Regions from separate parts of the Streptomyces sp. NPDC088810 genome, predicted to be linked through region 2. Evidence: riboswitches for the same ligand, from Rfam matches in the RefSeq annotation. Region 2 holds a riboswitch; each other region holds the start of a gene.

Region 1 (4,203 bases), on a different contig from region 2:
CGCAGCCCGCACTCCTCGGCCTCCCACTCGGCCTCGGCCGCCGCCGCGGCGGGCGAGCGGGTGGCCATGGCCGCCACCCGGTCCCAGGGGACGTCGTCCTCGGCGCGGGACAGCAGCCGGCGGGCGGCGGCGGGCAGTCCGGCCGGGTAGTGCACGTCCAGCGTGCCGTAGTGGATGTGGCCGATCTCGTGCCCGGCGATGACGAACTTGTGCGGGTCCGGGGCGCGTTCCTCGACCACGACGATGTAGTCCTCGTCCCGTGCCAGGGTGATCCCGGAGACGTCGAGGCCCGGCGGGAAGGCGACGAACTTGAGCCGGACCGGGCGGTCCAGCTGGGGACTGAGCGTGGCGCACAGCGCGTGCAGGAAGGCCTCCGGCCCGGTCGGCGGGGTGAGGCCGCGGACGGTGTCGCGTACGAGCCGGTCGAGGAAGCGCCTCGGGGACCTCGGGTGCTTGGAGGGGGCCGCCGGCCGAGGACGCCTGGCCGGCTTCGGGGCCCCGGCGGTCGGTTCAGGCACGCCCGGTGCCCTCCGCCCGCTCGGAGGCAATGATCATCTCGGCCAGGTCGGCGAGGGTGGCGAGCTGCCGGGCGTTCATCTGCGGGGCCCGGGCGGCCAGTCGTACCAGCCCGCTCTCGCGCAGCCGCAACAGCGGGTCCGCCTCGGCCTCCAGGGCCTGCAGCACCGGTTGCAGCGCCTCGTGCAGCGCCTCCGGCTCGTCCGCCGTGAAGAAGCCCGCGGGCAGGCCGAAGAAGCGGCGCAGCCGGTCGGCGTGTTCCAGGCTCGGCATCCCGCTCTTGCGCCACTCGCTCAGCCACTGCCGGCTGGTTCCGGCGATCCGGGCCAGCTCGTCCAGCGAGTACCGCTTGCCGTCCGGGCGGCGCCGGCTCTCACGGATGAAGTCCAGCCGCTGGCGCACGCGTTGGGCCAGGCAGGCCTCGGGGGCCCGGCCGCCGGAGAGCAGTTCGACGACGACGCCCACGGGGATGCCGGTGCGGTAGGAGAGGCCGGCCACGTCGAGGGCCTCCGGCAGTCGTCCGGGGCGGCCGGTCAACTCGCCGAGCCGGTCCAGGACATCGGCCAGCGAGGCGTAGGCGTCACTCACCGAGGTCCCCCCTGGGCGTGTCATCCGTTCGGTGGCTGGGCTGACGCGAGGCTACCCGTTCGCCCGTTCGGCGACCAGACGTGACAACGCTCCCTGCCTAATAACGCAGCTATCGTTGACAGTTAGGGGCGCCGTGGGTGAGGATCACTGCACGGAGAGCAAGATCCGACCCGCCCCGGGTGCCGCCTATGGGGGAGCGGCACCCGGGGTGTTTCTTGTCCGCCCTCTCCTCGAGGAAGGTCCAGGCACCATGGCGCAGCCCGTCGTGCTCCTCGGGGCCGGCCGCCGGGAGACGTGCGACGAGTTCCCGCTGGCCCGGATCGCCGCGCTCCGCCCGGTCGTCCTGGTCGACCCGGACCCGCCCGCCTGGGCGCGCCCGTACCTCTCGGCGCACCTCGCGGCCGACCCGGCCCGGGAGACCCAGGCGGCGGAGGCGGTCCTGGCCCACACGGCCGGGCATCCGGTCGCCGGCGTCCTGACCTGGTCCACCGAGCACCTGGCCGCCGCCGCGCGGATCACCGGCCGGCTGGGCTTACCGGGCCTGCCGTACGAGACGGCCGCGGCCTGCGCCGACCCGGTGGCGTTACAGGCCCTGCTCCTGCGGCACCGGCTGCCGACGGCCGGCCCCGGTGACCCGGAGCAGACGCCCGACCCGCTGGTGTCCGCCGAGACGGTGGTCCTGGACGACGAGGTCCGCATCGTCGCCCTCACCCGTACGACCCCGGGCCCGCCGCCCGCCCGTGTCGCGCTGCGGCACTGCGTCCACGCCCACGACGGCCTCCTGCACAACCGTTTCCTGCGCCAGTGCGTCGAGCGGACCGTCCGCGCCCTGGGCCTGGCCCACACGGTCGCGCACGTCACCCTCCGGCTGACGGCCCGCGGCCCCCGCGTCCTCGACGTCGCCCCGCACCTCCCCGGCGACCTGATCCCGCTGCTCGTGGAACGCGCCACCGGTGTCGACCTGGCCGCCGCCGCGGCCGCCCTCGCCACCGGCCGGCACCCCGAACTGACCCCCACCCGCCAGCGTGCCGCCGCCGTCCAGTTCGCCTACCCGACCGTGACCGGCCGCCTGACCCACCTCCGCCTGGACCCCGCCGCCGACCACGACCCGGCCGCCGACCGCATGCTCCTCACCCACCGCCCAGGCGCCCCGGTGACGGCGGCCCCGCACGCGAACACCGGCGACCGCCTGGCCCACTGGGTGGTCACGGCCGACAACCCCACGGACTGCGAAACGGCCCTGCGCCGCCTGGCCCGCCACCTGACGGCAACGGTCCTGCCGACGACCGACGTGTACGCGGCCTAGGCCCCGTCCACCGCCCCCCGGCCCGTGACCCCAATCACCGCCCCCCTGTGCCCACAGCCACCCCTCGGCCTCCGCGGGGCGGCCGGTAAAGTGGCGGGGTCGTCATCACACCCGTACGGGGGGAAGCCGGTGTAATTCCGGCGCTGACCCGCAACCGTGTGCCGCCGGAAGGGGCGGTGAGCCGGACTGCCCCGGGCGGGACGTTGACCGGCTCGCGTGCGCCGGCGGTCCGCCGCGCACGGCACCGTCGAGGTCTACGGAGCCGAGCCGCCCGGGGTGTCTCCCGTGCGCTGCCCGGCTCCCCACAGGAGAGGCAGTCGCCGACCATGAACGTCCGCCGCAGTGCCGCGGCTCTCGCCGCCGTAGGCGTGCTGGCCGCCGCCGCGCCCGCCACGGCCGCCGACCCGTCCCCGTCCGCGCCGCCGAAGGCGACGGTCCCGCACGGCCTGTACGGCAAGAGCGACCCGACGTACGACGGCGTGTGGCGGCAGTCGCTCACGCTGCTCGCCCAGCGCACCCTCGGCTACCGGCCCGCCCCCGCGGCCGTGGACTGGCTCGGCGGGCAGCAGTGCGCGAACGGCTCCTTCGCCGCCTTCCGCGCCGACACCGCCAAGCCCTGCGACGGCAAGACCAAGTCCGACACCAACAGCACGGCCGCCGCCGTCCAGGCCCTGGCCGCGACCGGCGGACACGGCGGTGCCGTCGGCAAGGCCGTGAACTGGCTGAAGTCCGTGCAGAACAAGGACGGCGGCTGGGGTTACTACCCGGGCGGCTCCAGCGACGCCAACTCCACCTCCGTCGTCATCGGCGCGCTCACCGCGGCCGGCACCGACCCGGCGAGCGTCCACACGTCCGGCAAGTCGCCGTACGACGCGCTGCCCGCCTGGTCCATCCCCTGCGACCAGGACGGCGGCGGCGCCCTCGCCTACCAGCCGGACAAGAAGGGCAAGCTGCTCGCCAACGCGGACGCGACGGCGGCCGGCGTGCTGGGCGCGCTCGGCAAGGGGTTCGCGGCGGAGGCCGGCAAGTCCCCGGCGCAGGACGCCTGCGCGGAGGCCGACCACCCCACCCGCGAGCAGGTCGCCGACAACGCCGGCGCGTACCTGGCGACGACCCTCGCGAAGACCGGGCACCTCCGGTCGACCCTGCCCGGCGCCAAGGACCAGCCGGACTACGGCAACACCGCGGACGCCGTCGTCGCGCTCGCCGCGGACGGCCGGACCGAGCCGGCGAAGAAGGCGTACGCCTGGCTGGAGAAGAACGCCGGCCCGTGGGCGGTGCAGAGCGGCCCGGCCGCGTACGCCCAGCTCATCCTCGCCGCCCACGCGATCGGCGAGCAGCCGGGCGACTTCAACGGCACCAGCCTGGTCAGCTCCCTCAACGCGCTCGGCCCGGCCCCGTACATGGACTCCGCCACGGGGCACTCGGAGAGCACGGAGAAGTCCGACGACTCGAACACCGGTGTCTGGTGGATCGTCGGCGTCGGGCTCGTCGCCGGCATCGGTATCGGCTTCCTGCTGAGCGGCCGGAAGAAGCGCCGGCCGTGACCGTCGTCCGCCGTGCCGTGCCGGTGCTCGCCGCCGGGCTCGCCGCGCTGCTACTCCTCGCCTCCGCCGGGCCGGCCGGGGCCGCCGGCTACCGCTACTGGTCCTTCTGGGAGCGCGCCGGCGGGCACTGGACGTACGCCACCCAGGGGCCGGCGACCGTCCGCCCCGACGACGGCGCGGTGCAGGGCTTCCGGTTCGCGGTGAGCGCGGACTCGGCGGACGCGAGCCGGCCGCGCGGTACGGCGG
Region 2 (4,203 bases):
GTGACCGGTCAGCCCATTCCCGTGATCATCGACTGCGACACCGGGGTCGACGACGCCCTGGCCCTGCTGTTCGCCGTACGCCACCCGGGACTCGACCTCAGGGCGGTGACCTGCGTGGCCGGGAACACGGACGTGGACGGGGTGGTCCGCAACACCCTCACCGTGCTGGAGCAGGCGGGCGCCCCCGACATCCCGGTGGCGCGCGGCGCCGAGCGCCCCCTGCTGGAGCCCGCCCGCTCCGCCCCCGTGCACGGCGCCGACGGCATGGGCGACCTGGGCCTGCCCGCGCCCGCCCGGACCCCGGTGGCCGTCGACGCCGTCACCCTGCTGCACCGCGAGATCCTCGCCTCCCCGCGCCCGGTCACCCTCATCCCGACCGCGCCGCTGACGAACATCGCCCTGCTGCTGCGCACCCACCCGGAGGTGACCCGGAACATCGAGCGGATCGTGTTCATGGGCGGCGCGGTGGCCACCGGGAACGCCACCCCGGTCGCGGAGTTCAACGTCTGGCACGACCCGGAGGCCGCGGCGATCCTGCTCACCGCCGGGGTGCCGATCACCATGTACGGCCTGGACGTGTTCCAGCAGGTCGTCGTGGACAGCGCCGAGGTGCACCGGCTGCGCACCAGCGCCGAGCCCGGCACCCGCCTGGCCGGCGAGCTGCTCGCCCACCGGCCGGCCCACCAGGGCGAGCCGCCGGAGGCCGAGGAGGCGGGCGGCCTCGGCGACGCCGGCGCGGTGTGCGCGGTCGCCGACCCGGTGGGCATCACCACCCGCCTCCTCCCGGTCGAGGTCTCCCTCACCCCCGGCCCGACCCGCGGCCAGACCGTCGTCGACCGCCGCCCCCGCCTGGGCGAGTCCGAGATCCACGAGGGCGGCCGTGAACGGGCCCTGATCGACGTGGCCCTGGAGGTGGACGTGGAGCGTTACGTGAAGCTGTACCTGGAGACGGTCCGCCGCTAGCTACTCGGCGGCGGCGGAGGCCGTCCAGCGTTCCTCCACCCGGGCGACCTTCCAGTACGCCAGTGCCGCCGCCCACACCAGCACGAACAGGCCGACGATGAGGTAGCCGACGTTGTCCAGGTCGAGGCCGGCGATCCAGCCGGTGACGTCGTCGTGCAGGCCGAACTTCTCGTGCAGGACGCCGACCAGCTCGATGGTGCCGATGAAGAAGGCGACGGCGATGGACAGGCCGGTGATGGCGAGGTTGTAGAAGACCTTGCGGACCGGGTTGGAGAACGCCCACTGGTAGGCGAAGTTCATGAACGTGCCGTCGAGCGTGTCGAACAGGCTCATCCCGGCGGCGAAGAGCAGGGGCAGGCAGAGGATCGCGTACCAGGGCAGCCCGGCCGCCGCGCCGGAGCCCGCCATCACCATCAGCGTGACCTCGGTGGCGGTGTCGAAGCCGAGGCCGAAGAGGAAGCCCAGCGGGTACATCTGCCCGGGCCGCGAGACGGACTTCGTGAGCCGGCCGAGCATGCGGTTCATGAACCCCCGCGAGTCCAGGTGCTGCTCCAGCTCCTTCTCGTCGTACGCCCCCGCGCGCATCGCCCGGAACACCCTGAGGATGCCGACCAGCGCCACCAGGTTCAGGGCGGCGATGAGGTACAGGAACGTCCCGGAGACCGTCGTACCGAGGAAGCCCAGCACCTGGTGGGTGGTGGACCCCTCGTTCATCACCCGTCCGGCCAGCGAGGTGCCGCCCGCGATGAGCAGCGCCAGCAGCACGACGACACTGGAGTGCCCCAGCGCGAACCAGAACCCCACCGACACCGGCCGCTTGCCGTCGGCCATCAGCTTGCGGGTGGTGTTGTCGATCGCCGCGATGTGATCGGCGTCGAAGGCGTGCCGCATGCCGAGGGTGTAGGCGGTGACGCCGAGCCCGACACCGAAGACCTCGCTGCCCACCTTGTAGCGCTCGGGGGCGACGAGAAGAAAGAGGATCCCGAAGGCGACGACGTGCAGGGCGACGATCACCGCCAGCAGTCCCACCGTCTTGACGGTGTCCTCACGTCGCCAGCGGAAAGACGCAGCATCGGCCATCGGTTCACGCTCCAACACCTCGTGGATCACTTCGTGACTGCCGTGGCCGGTCTCCTGGCTGACGGGTCGAACGTCCGCCGTCCCTGCCTTCCCGGTCGTACGACCAGTGGCCCGGCGCGAGCCGGACGGAACGGGAACTCCCCGATCACAGTGGCGAGGGCCGCGTCGACCTTCCATCGACTTCCCGAACACCACGGCCCGCCCACCGTAGGGGGGCACGCGGTTTCCTGCATAGCCGCGTACCGGCGCAGGTAGGCAAGATCACAAACGAGGTGCGCCCTTCGCCGCCCGGCGCGTGGCGCCGTACCGTGCGTTCCCTTTCCGGGCAATGTGGACAGATACAGATTCCGTACCGTCGTCCGTCCCCCATGGGAGCCCGTATGGCAGACCTCTCGCCGGATCTCTCGTCCAGGAACCCCGACTGGTGGCGGCAGGCCGTCATCTACCAGGTCTATCCGCGCAGTTTCGCCGACGCCGACGGTGACGGCCTCGGTGACCTGCGGGGCATCGCCGAGCGGATGGACCACGTGGCCGCGCTCGGTGTGGACGCCCTGTGGCTGAGCCCCTTCTACCCCTCCGAACTCGCCGACGGCGGCTACGACGTCATCGACCCGCGCGGGGTCGACGAGCGCCTCGGCACGCTGGACGACTTCGACGCCCTGGTCGCCGAGGCGCACCGGCTCGGGCTCAAGGTCGTCGTGGACATCGTCCCCAACCACACCTCGCATCTGCACCCCTGGTTCCAGGAGGCGCTGCGTGCCGGGCCCGGCTCGGCCGCCCGGGAACGCTACGTCTTCCGGCCGGGGCGCGGGGCGCACGGGGAGCTGCCGCCCAGCGACTGGCAGTCGGTGTTCGGCGGCAGCGCCTGGCGGCGGGTGCCCGACGGGGAGTGGTACCTGCACCTCTTCGCCCCGGAGCAGCCCGACCTGAACTGGGACAACGAGGAGGTACGCGCCGACTTCCGCACCACCCTGCGGTTCTGGTCCGACCGGGGTGTGGACGGCTTCCGCGTCGACGTCGCCCACGGCCTGGCCAAGGACCTCACCGAGCCGCTCCGGGACGTCGGCGACATCGGCGCGACCGGCGAGGAGGCGCTGCCCCGGGTGGCGCCGGGCAGCCACCCGTACTGGGACCGCGACGAGGTCCATGAGATCTACCGCGACTGGCGCAAGGTCTTCGACGCCTACAGGCCGCCCCGCATGGCCGTCGCCGAGGCCTGGGTGCCGGGCGCCCGCCGTGCCCTGTACGCCCGCCCGGACGAGCTGGGCCAGGCGTTCAACTTCGAGTACCTGGAGGCCCGCTGGGACGCCGAGGAGCTGCGGGACGTCATCACCGCCTCGCTGGCCACGGCCCGGACCGCCGGTGCCTCCGCGACCTGGGTGCTGTCCAACCACGACGTCGTACGGCACGCCTCCCGGCTCATGCTGCCGCCCGGCACCGACCCGGCCGCCTGGCTGCTCTCCCACGGCACCGCGCCCGCGGTCGACCCGGCGGCCGGTCTGCGCCGGGCGCGGGCGGCGACCCTGCTGATGCTGGCGCTGCCCGGTTCGGCGTACCTCTACCAGGGGGAGGAACTGGGACTGCCCGAGGTCGCCGACCTGCCCACCGAGGTGCTCCAGGACCCGATCTGGGAACAGACCGGCCATGTCCGCAAGGGCCGCGACGGATGCCGGGTGCCGCTGCCGTGGACGACGACCGGACCGTCGTACGGCTTCGGGCCCGGAGCCGGCTGGCTGCCGCAGCCGGCGTCGTTCGCGGCGTACGCCGTCGAGGCGCAGGCCGGCGCCGAGGGCTCCACGCTGGAGCTGTACCGCACGGCGCTGCGGCTGCGCCGCAAGCTGCTGGAGGGGGAGACGCTGGCCTGGACGCCGGACGCGCCCGCCGCCGTGCTGGACTTCGCCCGCAGCGAGGGCTGGCGCAACGTCACCAACCTGGGCACGGACCCGGTCCCGCTGCCGCCGGGCGAGATCCTGCTGGCCAGCACGCCTCTGCCGACGGGCAGGACGCTCCCGCCGGACACCACCGTGTGGCTGGCCTAGGGCCTGAAGTCTGAAAGACCTCAGCCCCCCGTCGGACCCGGGTTCGGGCTCGCCCCCGCAGCCGGGGCGCCGCCGCCGCTGATGAGGCCGCTGATGTCCACCGGGCTGGCGGTGGCGGTCG
Region 3 (4,203 bases), on a different contig from region 2:
GATGCTCTCCCGCCACTCGCTGGACCGCGAGGGCCAGCCGGTGGAGTGGGTGCGCTCGGTGTACCGCGGTGACCGGTACAAGTTCGTGGCCCGGCTGAAGCGGCCCGCGGAGTAACCGCCGGGCACGTTCGCCGAATCGAGATACCGATATGCGGACGAGGTCTTCCACTCCCACGACGGCGTCACCTAGATTGCCTGCGCATTACACAGGTGATCAGCGAGGGGACGGAGCCGTGGCATGTCCGAAACGCCTGAAGTGAGACCGCCGGTGGTGACACCGGGCCGGGTGATCATCGCCCTGTGTCTCGTCGCGCCCTTCGTGGCGATGCTCTGGGTCGGCTCGTACGCCAAGACGGATCCCGCGTTCATCGGGATCCCGTTCTTCTACTGGTACCAGATGCTCTGGGTGCTGATCTCCACCGCGCTCACCATGCTGGCGTACAAGCTCTGGCAGCGTGACCAGCGCTCCCGCCAGGGCGCGCAGGGGGGTGCGGCGAAGTGAAGGACGGCGTCAACGGCGTCGCGCTCGGCGTCTTCATCTTCTTCTTCCTGGCCGTCACGGTCATGGGCTTCCTGGCCGCGCGCTGGCGCAGGGCCGAGAACGAGCAGTCCCTGGACGAATGGGGTCTGGGCGGCCGGTCCTTCGGCACCTGGATCACCTGGTTCCTGCTCGGCGGTGACCTGTACACGGCGTACACCTTCGTCGCGGTACCGGCGGCGATCTACGCGGCGGGCGCGTCCGGCTTCTTCGCGGTGCCGTACACGATCCTGGTGTACCCGCTGATCTTCACCTTCCTGCCGCGCCTGTGGTCGGTCTCGCACCGGCACGGGTACGTCACCACCTCCGACTTCGTGCGCGGCCGGTTCGGCTCGAAGGGCCTGTCGCTGGCGGTGGCGGTGACCGGCATCCTGGCGACCATGCCGTACATCGCGCTCCAGCTGGTCGGCATCCAGGCGGTGCTGGACGTGATGGGCGTCGGCGGCGGCGAGAACACCAACTGGTTCGTGAAGGACCTGCCGCTGCTGATCGCCTTCGGTGTGCTGGCGGCCTACACGTACTCCTCCGGCCTGCGCGCCCCCGCGCTGATCGCGTTCGTCAAGGACACGCTGATCTACATCGTCATCGGTGTGGCGATCATCTACATCCCGATCAAGCTGGGCGGGTTCGACGACATCTTCGCCAAGGCGGGCCACGCGTTCAGCCAGGTGAATCCGGCCACGAACAAGCCGCGCGGCGCGCTGGCGCCGGCGGACGCGAACCAGTGGACGTACGCCACGCTGGCCCTCGGCTCCGCGCTGGCGCTGTTCATGTACCCGCACTCGATCACCGCGACCCTGTCGTCCAGGAGCCGTGAGGTGATCCGCCGCAACACCACGATCCTGCCGCTGTACTCCCTCATGCTGGGTCTGCTGGCCCTGCTGGGCTTCATGGCGATCGCGGCCGGAGTGAAGGTCACCAACGGCCAGCTGGCCATCCCGCAGCTGTTCGAGGACATGTTCCCGGACTGGTTCGCGGGCGTGGCCTTCGCGGCGATCGGCATCGGCGCCCTGGTCCCGGCGGCAATCATGTCCATCGCGGCGGCCAACCTCTTCACCCGCAACATCTACAAGGACTTCATCAAGCCCGACGCCACGGCCGCGCAGGAGACCAAGGTCTCCAAGCTGGTCTCGCTGCTGGTGAAGGTCGGCGCCCTGGTCTTCGTCCTCACCATGGACAAGACCGTCGCGATCAACTTCCAGCTGCTGGGCGGCATCTGGATCCTGCAGACCTTCCCGGCCCTGGTCGGCGGCCTGTTCACCCGCTGGTTCCACCGCTGGGCACTGCTCACCGGCTGGGCGGTCGGCATGATCTACGGCACGGCCGCCGCGTACGGCATCGCCTCGCCGACCCAGAAGCACTTCGGCGGCAACGCCAAGGAGATCCCGGGCATCGGCGAGATCGGCTACATCGGCCTGACGGCGTTCGTCCTGAACGTTGCGGTGACCGTGGTCCTGACCGTCGTCCTGCGGGCCGTGAAGGCCCCCGACGGCGTCGACGAGACCAGGCCGGAGGACTACACGGCCGACGCCGGCGACCCGGGCGTCCAGGTGGAGCTGCCCCCCGCGACCGCAGGCGCCAGCCACTAGGCAGCCGCCGCTCGACGGGCCGTCGGAGGCACCTCCGGCGGCCCGTCGTCGTACCGGCGGGCCGCTCCCGACGCGTACGACGACCGGGCGCGATCACAGCCGGGGCCCATGACACCGTCGTCGCCTCCGGTGGCCCCCGGCCGGCCCTGCGGCCGGGACAGGCCGACGTACGAGTTGCCTCTCCGACACCGGACCGGCACAACATCTGGGGGTGCCACGGGAACCCGGCACTAGATGTATGCTCGTGATCGCTGTCGCCGCAGGGGAATCCGGTGTGAGTCCGGAACTGTCCCGCAACGGTGTACCTGCGTGCATCCGCACGCCTGTTGAGTCCGAGGACCTGTCGGCAGCACACCCGGACGTCCGGTCCGGGTGGGTTCTGAACGTCCGGGCCTCGTGGAGTGGGCCGGTGGACGCGACGCCGTGCGCGCTCGTGGCTGCCCCCTGCCCTCCGCCAGGCCCCCGTGCCGAGCGAGGGAGAGCCCCACGTGACCATCGCGCCAGCCGACCCGGCTTCAGTCAGCGAGCTGGAGACCGACGGTCCCGGTACCGCACTGCTGCGGACCCTGACCGAGCTGACCGCCGACCTGCCCGACGCGGACCCGGGCCGGATCGCCGCCGCCGCGTTGCGCGGCCGGTCCGCGCGGGCCGACGAGGCGGAGCTGCGTGAGCTGGCCACGGAGGCGGCCGCCGGCCTGATCTCCGAGGACCCCGCCTACTCGAAGCTGGCCGCCCGGCTGCTGACCCTCACCATCCGGGACGAGGCCGCCTCGCAGGGCGTGACGTCCTTCACCGAGTCCGTCGTGGTCGGGCACCGCGAGGGCCTCATCGCCGACCGCACCGCCGAGTTCGTGCGCCTGCACGCCGAGCGGCTCGACGCGCTGGTCGACGCCTCCGCCGACGACCGGTTCGGCTACTTCGGCCTGCGCACCCTCTACTCCCGTTACCTGCTGCGCCACCCGATCACCCGCAAGGTGATCGAGACGCCCCAGCACTTCATGCTGCGCGTGGCGAGCGGTCTGGCGGAGGACGACACGACCCGCTCGGTGGACGAAGTCGCGTCCCTGTACGGCCTGATGAGCCGCCTGGACTACCTGCCGTCCTCCCCCACCCTGTTCAACTCCGGCACCCGGCACCCCCAGATGTCGTCCTGCTACCTGCTGGACTCGCCGCTGGACGAGCTGGACTCCATCTACGACCGCTACCACCAGGTCGCCCGGCTCTCCAAGCACGCCGGCGGCATCGGCCTGTCGTACTCCCGCATCCGCTCGCGGGGTTCGCTGATCCGGGGGACGAACGGGCACTCCAACGGCATCGTGCCGTTCCTGAAGACCCTGGACGCCTCCGTGGCCGCGGTGAACCAGGGCGGCCGGCGCAAGGGCGCGGCCGCGGTCTACCTGGAGACCTGGCACTCCGACATCGAGGAGTTCCTGGAGCTGCGGGACAACACCGGCGAGGACGCCCGCCGCACCCACAACCTCAACCTCGCGCACTGGATCCCGGACGAGTTCATGCGCCGGGTCAACGCCGACGAGCAGTGGTCGCTGTTCTCCCCCGCCGACGTCCCCGAACTGGTCGACCTGTGGGGCGAGGAGTTCGACGCCGCCTACCGCAAGGCCGAAGCCGCCGGACTGGCCAAGAAGACGCTCCCCGCGCGGGAGTTGTACGGCCGGATGATGCGCACCCTGGCGCAGACCGGCAACGGCTGGATGACCTTCAAGGACGCCGCCAACCGCACCGCGAACCAGACCGCCCTGCCCGGCAACGTCATCCACTCCTCCAACCTCTGCACCGAGATCCTGGAGGTCACAAGCGACGGCGAGACCGCCGTCTGCAACCTCGGCTCCATCAACCTCGGCGCCTTCGTGCAGGGCGAGGACATCGACTGGGAGCGCCTGGACGAGACCGTCCGCACCGCCGTGACCTTCCTCGACCGCGTGGTGGACATCAACTTCTACCCGACCGAGCAGGCGGGCCGCTCCAACGCCAAGTGGCGCCCGGTCGGCCTCGGCGCGATGGGCCTGCAGGACGTCTTCTTCAAGCTGCGCCTGCCCTTCGACTCCCCCCAGGCCAAGG
Region 4 (4,203 bases), on a different contig from region 2:
TCGCCGCTGGGCCGGGTGAGGGTCTTCTCGCGGGCGAAGCGCACCCGGACGGGCAGCACGCCGAGGCCGTGGACGGCTCCGGCGCGGGACTCGACCTCGTCCTCGATGTGCTCGCCGAGGATCTGGAAGCCGCCGCAGATGCCGAGGACCGGGCGCCCTTCCGCGGCCCGCCGGACGAGGGCGTCGGCCAGCCCCCGCTCCCGCAGCCACTGGAGCGCCCGTACGGTCCCGCGCGTGCCCGGGACCACCACGAGGTCGGCGTCCGCCAGCTCCTCCGGCCGGTCCACGAACCGCACCACGACACCCGGTTCGGCGGCCAGCGCGTCCACGTCGGTGAAGTTGGACATCAGCGGGATCGCGCACACGGCGACCCGCAGCACGTCCTCGCCGACCGGGGGCGTGACCGTGGACTCCCGTACGGTGCCCCGCAGCGACACCCGCAGCCCGTCCTCCTCATCGATGCCGAGCCCGTGCCGGAAGGGCAGCACACCGTACGTCCGCCGTCCGGTGAGATCCCGGAGCATGTCCAGGCCGGGCTCCAGCAGGGAGACGTCGCCGCGGAACTTGTTCACCAGGAACCCGGCGATCAGCTCCTGGTCCTCCGGCGAGAGCAGGGCGACCGTGCCGAAGAAGGACGCGAAGACACCCCCGCGGTCGATGTCGCCCACGACGAGCACGGGCAGCCGCGCGTTGCGCGCGATCCCCATGTTGACGATGTCGGTCCGCCGCAGGTTGATCTCGGCCGGGCTGCCCGCCCCCTCACAGATCACCGCGTCATACGTGCCCCGCAACTCGGCCAGGCAGTCCAGCACCGTGCCCAGCAGCCGCTGCTGGCGCCCGCCGTGGTACCCGCGCGCGCTCAGCTCGCCCACCGGCTTGCCGAGCAGCACCACCTGGCTGCTCTGCTCGCCGCCGGGCTTGAGCAGCACCGGGTTCATCAGCGCGGTCGGCTCGATCCGGCAGGCCTGGGCCTGCATCGCCTGCGCCCGGCCGATCTCGGCGCCCTCGCGCGTCACGAACGAATTGAGGGACATGTTCTGGGCCTTGAACGGCGCGACCTTCACGCCCTGGCGGACCAGCCAGCGGCAGATACCGGCCGTCACGACGCTCTTGCCGGCGTCGGAGGTTGTGCCGGCGACGAGGAGACCACCGTTCACTTCCCGCGTCCTTTCAGCAGTCGGCGCACGGCGAGCGTGCTGCCGAGGGCGAGCAGGCCGACGCGGCGGGAGAGCCGTACGGCCCGGTCGATGTCGGTGACCCGGACCGGCCGTCCGGTGGCGCCGTTGAGCACCGGGCGGTGCTCGACCCGGCCGCCGTAGGAGAGCGTCCCGCCCAGGCGGACGCCGAGGGCACCCGCGAAGGAGGCCTCCACGGGCCCGGCGTTGGGGCTCGGGTGCCGGCGCGCGTCGGCCTTCCAGGCGCGCAGGGCGCCCCGCGGATCCGGTCCGGCCGCGGCGGCGAGTACGGCGGTCAGCCGGGCCCCCGGCCAGCCGGCGACGTCGTCGAGGCGGGCGGCGGCCCAGCCGAAGCGCCGGAAGCGGGGCGACCTGTGACCCACCATCGCGTCCAGGGTGTTGACCGCCCGGAAGCCGAGGAGCCCCGGAACCCCGGCCGCCGCGCCCCACACGAGGGCGCCCACCACCGCGTCGGAGGTGTTCTCCGCGACCGACTCGACCACGGCCCGGGCGATGCCGTCGGCGTCCAGCGCCTGCGGGTCCCGGCCGCACAGGTGGGGCAGCCGCGCCCGGGCCGCCTCGACGTCCCCGGACTCCAGCGCGCGCCCGATCGTGCGGGCCTCCCGGGCGAGCGAGGTGCCGCCCACGACGGCCCAGGTGGCGGCGGCGGTCAGCGCGACGGAGGCGGTACGGGAGGGGCGTACGGCACGCGCGGCCAGCGCCCCGAGCGCGACGGCGCCGCCGGCGCACACGGCGGTGTGCAGGGCGCCCCAGCCGCGGTGGTCGTGCCACAACGCGCCTTCCACGGCGCCCGCCGCCCGGCCGAACGCGGCGACGGGATGCCCGCGGCGCGGATCGCCGAGAAGCAGGTCCCCCAGGACGCCGGCGGCGGCGCCGTACGCGTATGTGCGATCGGCACCCATCGGCTCAACCGGCCGTGGGGACGGGAACGGGCCTGGTACGGGTCCTCGATGGGCAGCCGAGCATGGCGATATGTGTCCTCACTCAGGGTGTCCGCGCCCTGGTTCGACGTGAATCGGCGGTGAGAGTTCCTGGCTCCCGGGGTTCATTCCCCGGTGACAGTGGCGGGACCGCGCCGGATTCGCACCGGCTTCCTCTCCTGCCGCCGTACATGGCCCGGGCAGTCCACCACGCCCCCGGAACGGCCGTCAACTTGCCTTTGACCTGGGAGGGGAGAGTGTGCCGATCCCCACACCGCGGGGCGTGCGGGCCGTTCGGGGCTACGGCAAAGGCTCCCCTCCGCGGGGAGGGGAGCCTTTGGGTGGATCGGTCAGGCCTTGGCCACGATCAGGTTGATGCCGTACGCCACCGCCGCCGCGCACGCCGCGAAGCAGAGGTAGGCGCCGGTGACGGCGAGGCCGGCGGAGCCGCCCTGCGCCACGGCCTTCTCGCGGCGGTTCAGGCCCGCGATGCCGAGGGTGAACAGGGCCACCAGGCCCACCGTGACCACGAGGCTGACGCCGAACACGGAGCCCAGGGCTGCCCAGTCGATCTTCATAGTGCTTCCTTCGGTAACCGGGTGCTCGGGGTCAGACCGCGGCGGCCGGCGGGCTGGCCGTGGCCGGTTCGGCGGGGGCGGTGGTCTGCTGCGGGAACGCGAGGTCCAGATCGGCGGCGACCGTGCCGGTGGGCGGCGGGATCACGGCGGCGATGGCGGTGGTGACCACGCCGGCCGGCTCGTCGGTCTCCTCGACCACGTTGGTGTGGTCGACGACCTCGCGGCGGGAGATCTTCCAGATCGCGGCGCTCGCGGCGACGAGGAAGACGGCGACGACGGCGGTGCCCCAGTCACCCAGGCCGGTGACGAACTCGGCACCGGCGCCGACCAGCGCGGCGGCCGGCAGGGTCAGCGCCCAGGCGACGAACATGCGGGTCGCGGTGGACCAGCGGACCACACCGCCCTTGCGGCCCAGGCCCGCGCCCATCACCGAGCCGGAGACGACGTGCGTGGTGGAGAGGGAGAAGCCGAGGTGCGAGGAGGCCAGGATGGCGGTCGCGGCGCTGGTCTGCGCGGCGAAGCCCTGGCGCGGCTCCAGGTCGGTCAGGCCCTTGCCCATGGTGCGGATGATGCGCCAGCCGCCGATGTAGGTGCCGAGCGCGATGGCCAGGCCGGCGGAGAGGATCACCCAGGTGGGAGGGTTCGAGCCGGGGGCGAGCGAGCCGCCGGCCACGAGGGCGAGGGTGATGATGCCCATCGTCTTCTGGGCGTCGTTGGTGCCGTGGGCCAGGGAGACCAGGCCGGCGGAGGCGATCTGGCCGGCGCGGTAGCCCTTGCGGGTGGCCTCGCCGTCCGCGGTCCCGCCGATGCCGTAGGAGAACCGGGTGGCCAGCAGCGAGGCCAGGCCCGCGACGATCGGCGCGGCGACGGCCGGCAGCAGCACCTTGGTGACCAGGACGTCACCGTGGACGGCGCCGAAGCCGGCGGAGGCGACGGTGGCGCCGACCAGGCCGCCCATCAGGGCGTGCGAGGAGCTGGAGGGCAGGCCCACCAGCCAGGTCAGCAGGTTCCAGAGGATCGCGCCGACCAGGGCGGCGAAGATGACCTCGGGACGGATGCCGGTCTCGTCGACGAGACCCTTGGAGATCGTGTTCGCGACCTCCACGGAGAGGAAGGCGCCCACAAGATTGAGGACGGCGGACATGGTCACCGCGATCTTCGGCTTCAGGGCGCCTGTGGAGATGGTGGTGGCCATCGCGTTCGCGGTGTCGTGGAAACCGTTCGTGAAATCGAACGCGAGAGCGGTGACGACCACTATCGCGAGGATCAGCGAGAAGCTTTCCATTTACCCAGGCAATCGTTCGAGGTCATTGGCTGGTCGAACGTAGGCAACCTGGGTGAACGGAAGATGAACTGAGGCGGGCGCGAGGGTGTCAGTAACGCGCGCGAGAGATTCCGCTTGTGTCCCTCGCCCCAGGCGCCGCTTGGCTACCGGCCCCGCGCCAGGATCTGCAGCCGGCTCAGGGAGCCGTTGAAGAGATTCTGGTCACCCGGCAGCCGGCCCGTGGT

What was found. A riboswitch is a leader RNA that binds a small molecule or an ion and turns the genes downstream of it on or off. The one in region 2 is predicted to bind cobalamin.
Region 1: another riboswitch for cobalamin. It lies ahead of ACIP4Y_RS03655 (prenyltransferase/squalene oxidase repeat-containing protein); the one in region 2 lies ahead of ACIP4Y_RS22380 (HoxN/HupN/NixA family nickel/cobalt transporter).
Region 3: another riboswitch for cobalamin. It lies ahead of ACIP4Y_RS29060 (ribonucleoside-diphosphate reductase subunit alpha); the one in region 2 lies ahead of ACIP4Y_RS22380 (HoxN/HupN/NixA family nickel/cobalt transporter).
Region 4: another riboswitch for cobalamin. It lies ahead of ACIP4Y_RS06410 (cobalamin biosynthesis protein); the one in region 2 lies ahead of ACIP4Y_RS22380 (HoxN/HupN/NixA family nickel/cobalt transporter).

The regions. Positions count from the first base shown of each region.
Region 1 covers NZ_JBIVJQ010000001.1:804,143-808,345, reverse strand. The annotation lists gene ACIP4Y_RS03670 (hypothetical protein) at 1-518, opposite strand, end outside; gene ACIP4Y_RS03665 (helix-turn-helix transcriptional regulator) at 511-1,104, opposite strand; gene ACIP4Y_RS03660 (hypothetical protein) at 1,355-2,410, shown strand; cobalamin riboswitch at 2,490-2,619, shown strand; gene ACIP4Y_RS03655 (prenyltransferase/squalene oxidase repeat-containing protein) at 2,737-3,957, shown strand; gene ACIP4Y_RS03650 (SCO2322 family protein) at 3,954-4,203, shown strand, end outside.
Region 2 covers NZ_JBIVJQ010000007.1:17,998-22,200, reverse strand. The annotation lists gene ACIP4Y_RS22385 (nucleoside hydrolase) at 1-963, shown strand; gene ACIP4Y_RS22380 (HoxN/HupN/NixA family nickel/cobalt transporter) at 964-2,043, opposite strand; cobalamin riboswitch at 2,070-2,254, opposite strand; gene ACIP4Y_RS22375 (glycoside hydrolase family 13 protein) at 2,424-4,082, shown strand; gene ACIP4Y_RS22370 (DUF4142 domain-containing protein) at 4,103-4,203, opposite strand, start outside.
Region 3 covers NZ_JBIVJQ010000010.1:257,227-261,429, forward strand. The annotation lists gene ACIP4Y_RS29045 (GntR family transcriptional regulator) at 1-115, shown strand, start outside; gene ACIP4Y_RS29050 (DUF3311 domain-containing protein) at 239-502, shown strand; gene mctP (monocarboxylate uptake permease MctP) at 499-2,127, shown strand; cobalamin riboswitch at 2,356-2,490, shown strand; gene ACIP4Y_RS29060 (ribonucleoside-diphosphate reductase subunit alpha) at 2,616-4,203, shown strand, end outside.
Region 4 covers NZ_JBIVJQ010000001.1:1,394,163-1,398,365, forward strand. The annotation lists gene ACIP4Y_RS06405 (cobyric acid synthase) at 1-1,157, opposite strand, end outside; gene ACIP4Y_RS06410 (cobalamin biosynthesis protein) at 1,154-2,098, opposite strand; cobalamin riboswitch at 2,199-2,341, opposite strand; gene ACIP4Y_RS06415 (hypothetical protein) at 2,467-2,694, opposite strand; gene ACIP4Y_RS06420 (anion permease) at 2,726-3,979, opposite strand; gene ACIP4Y_RS06425 (lysozyme) at 4,123-4,203, opposite strand, start outside.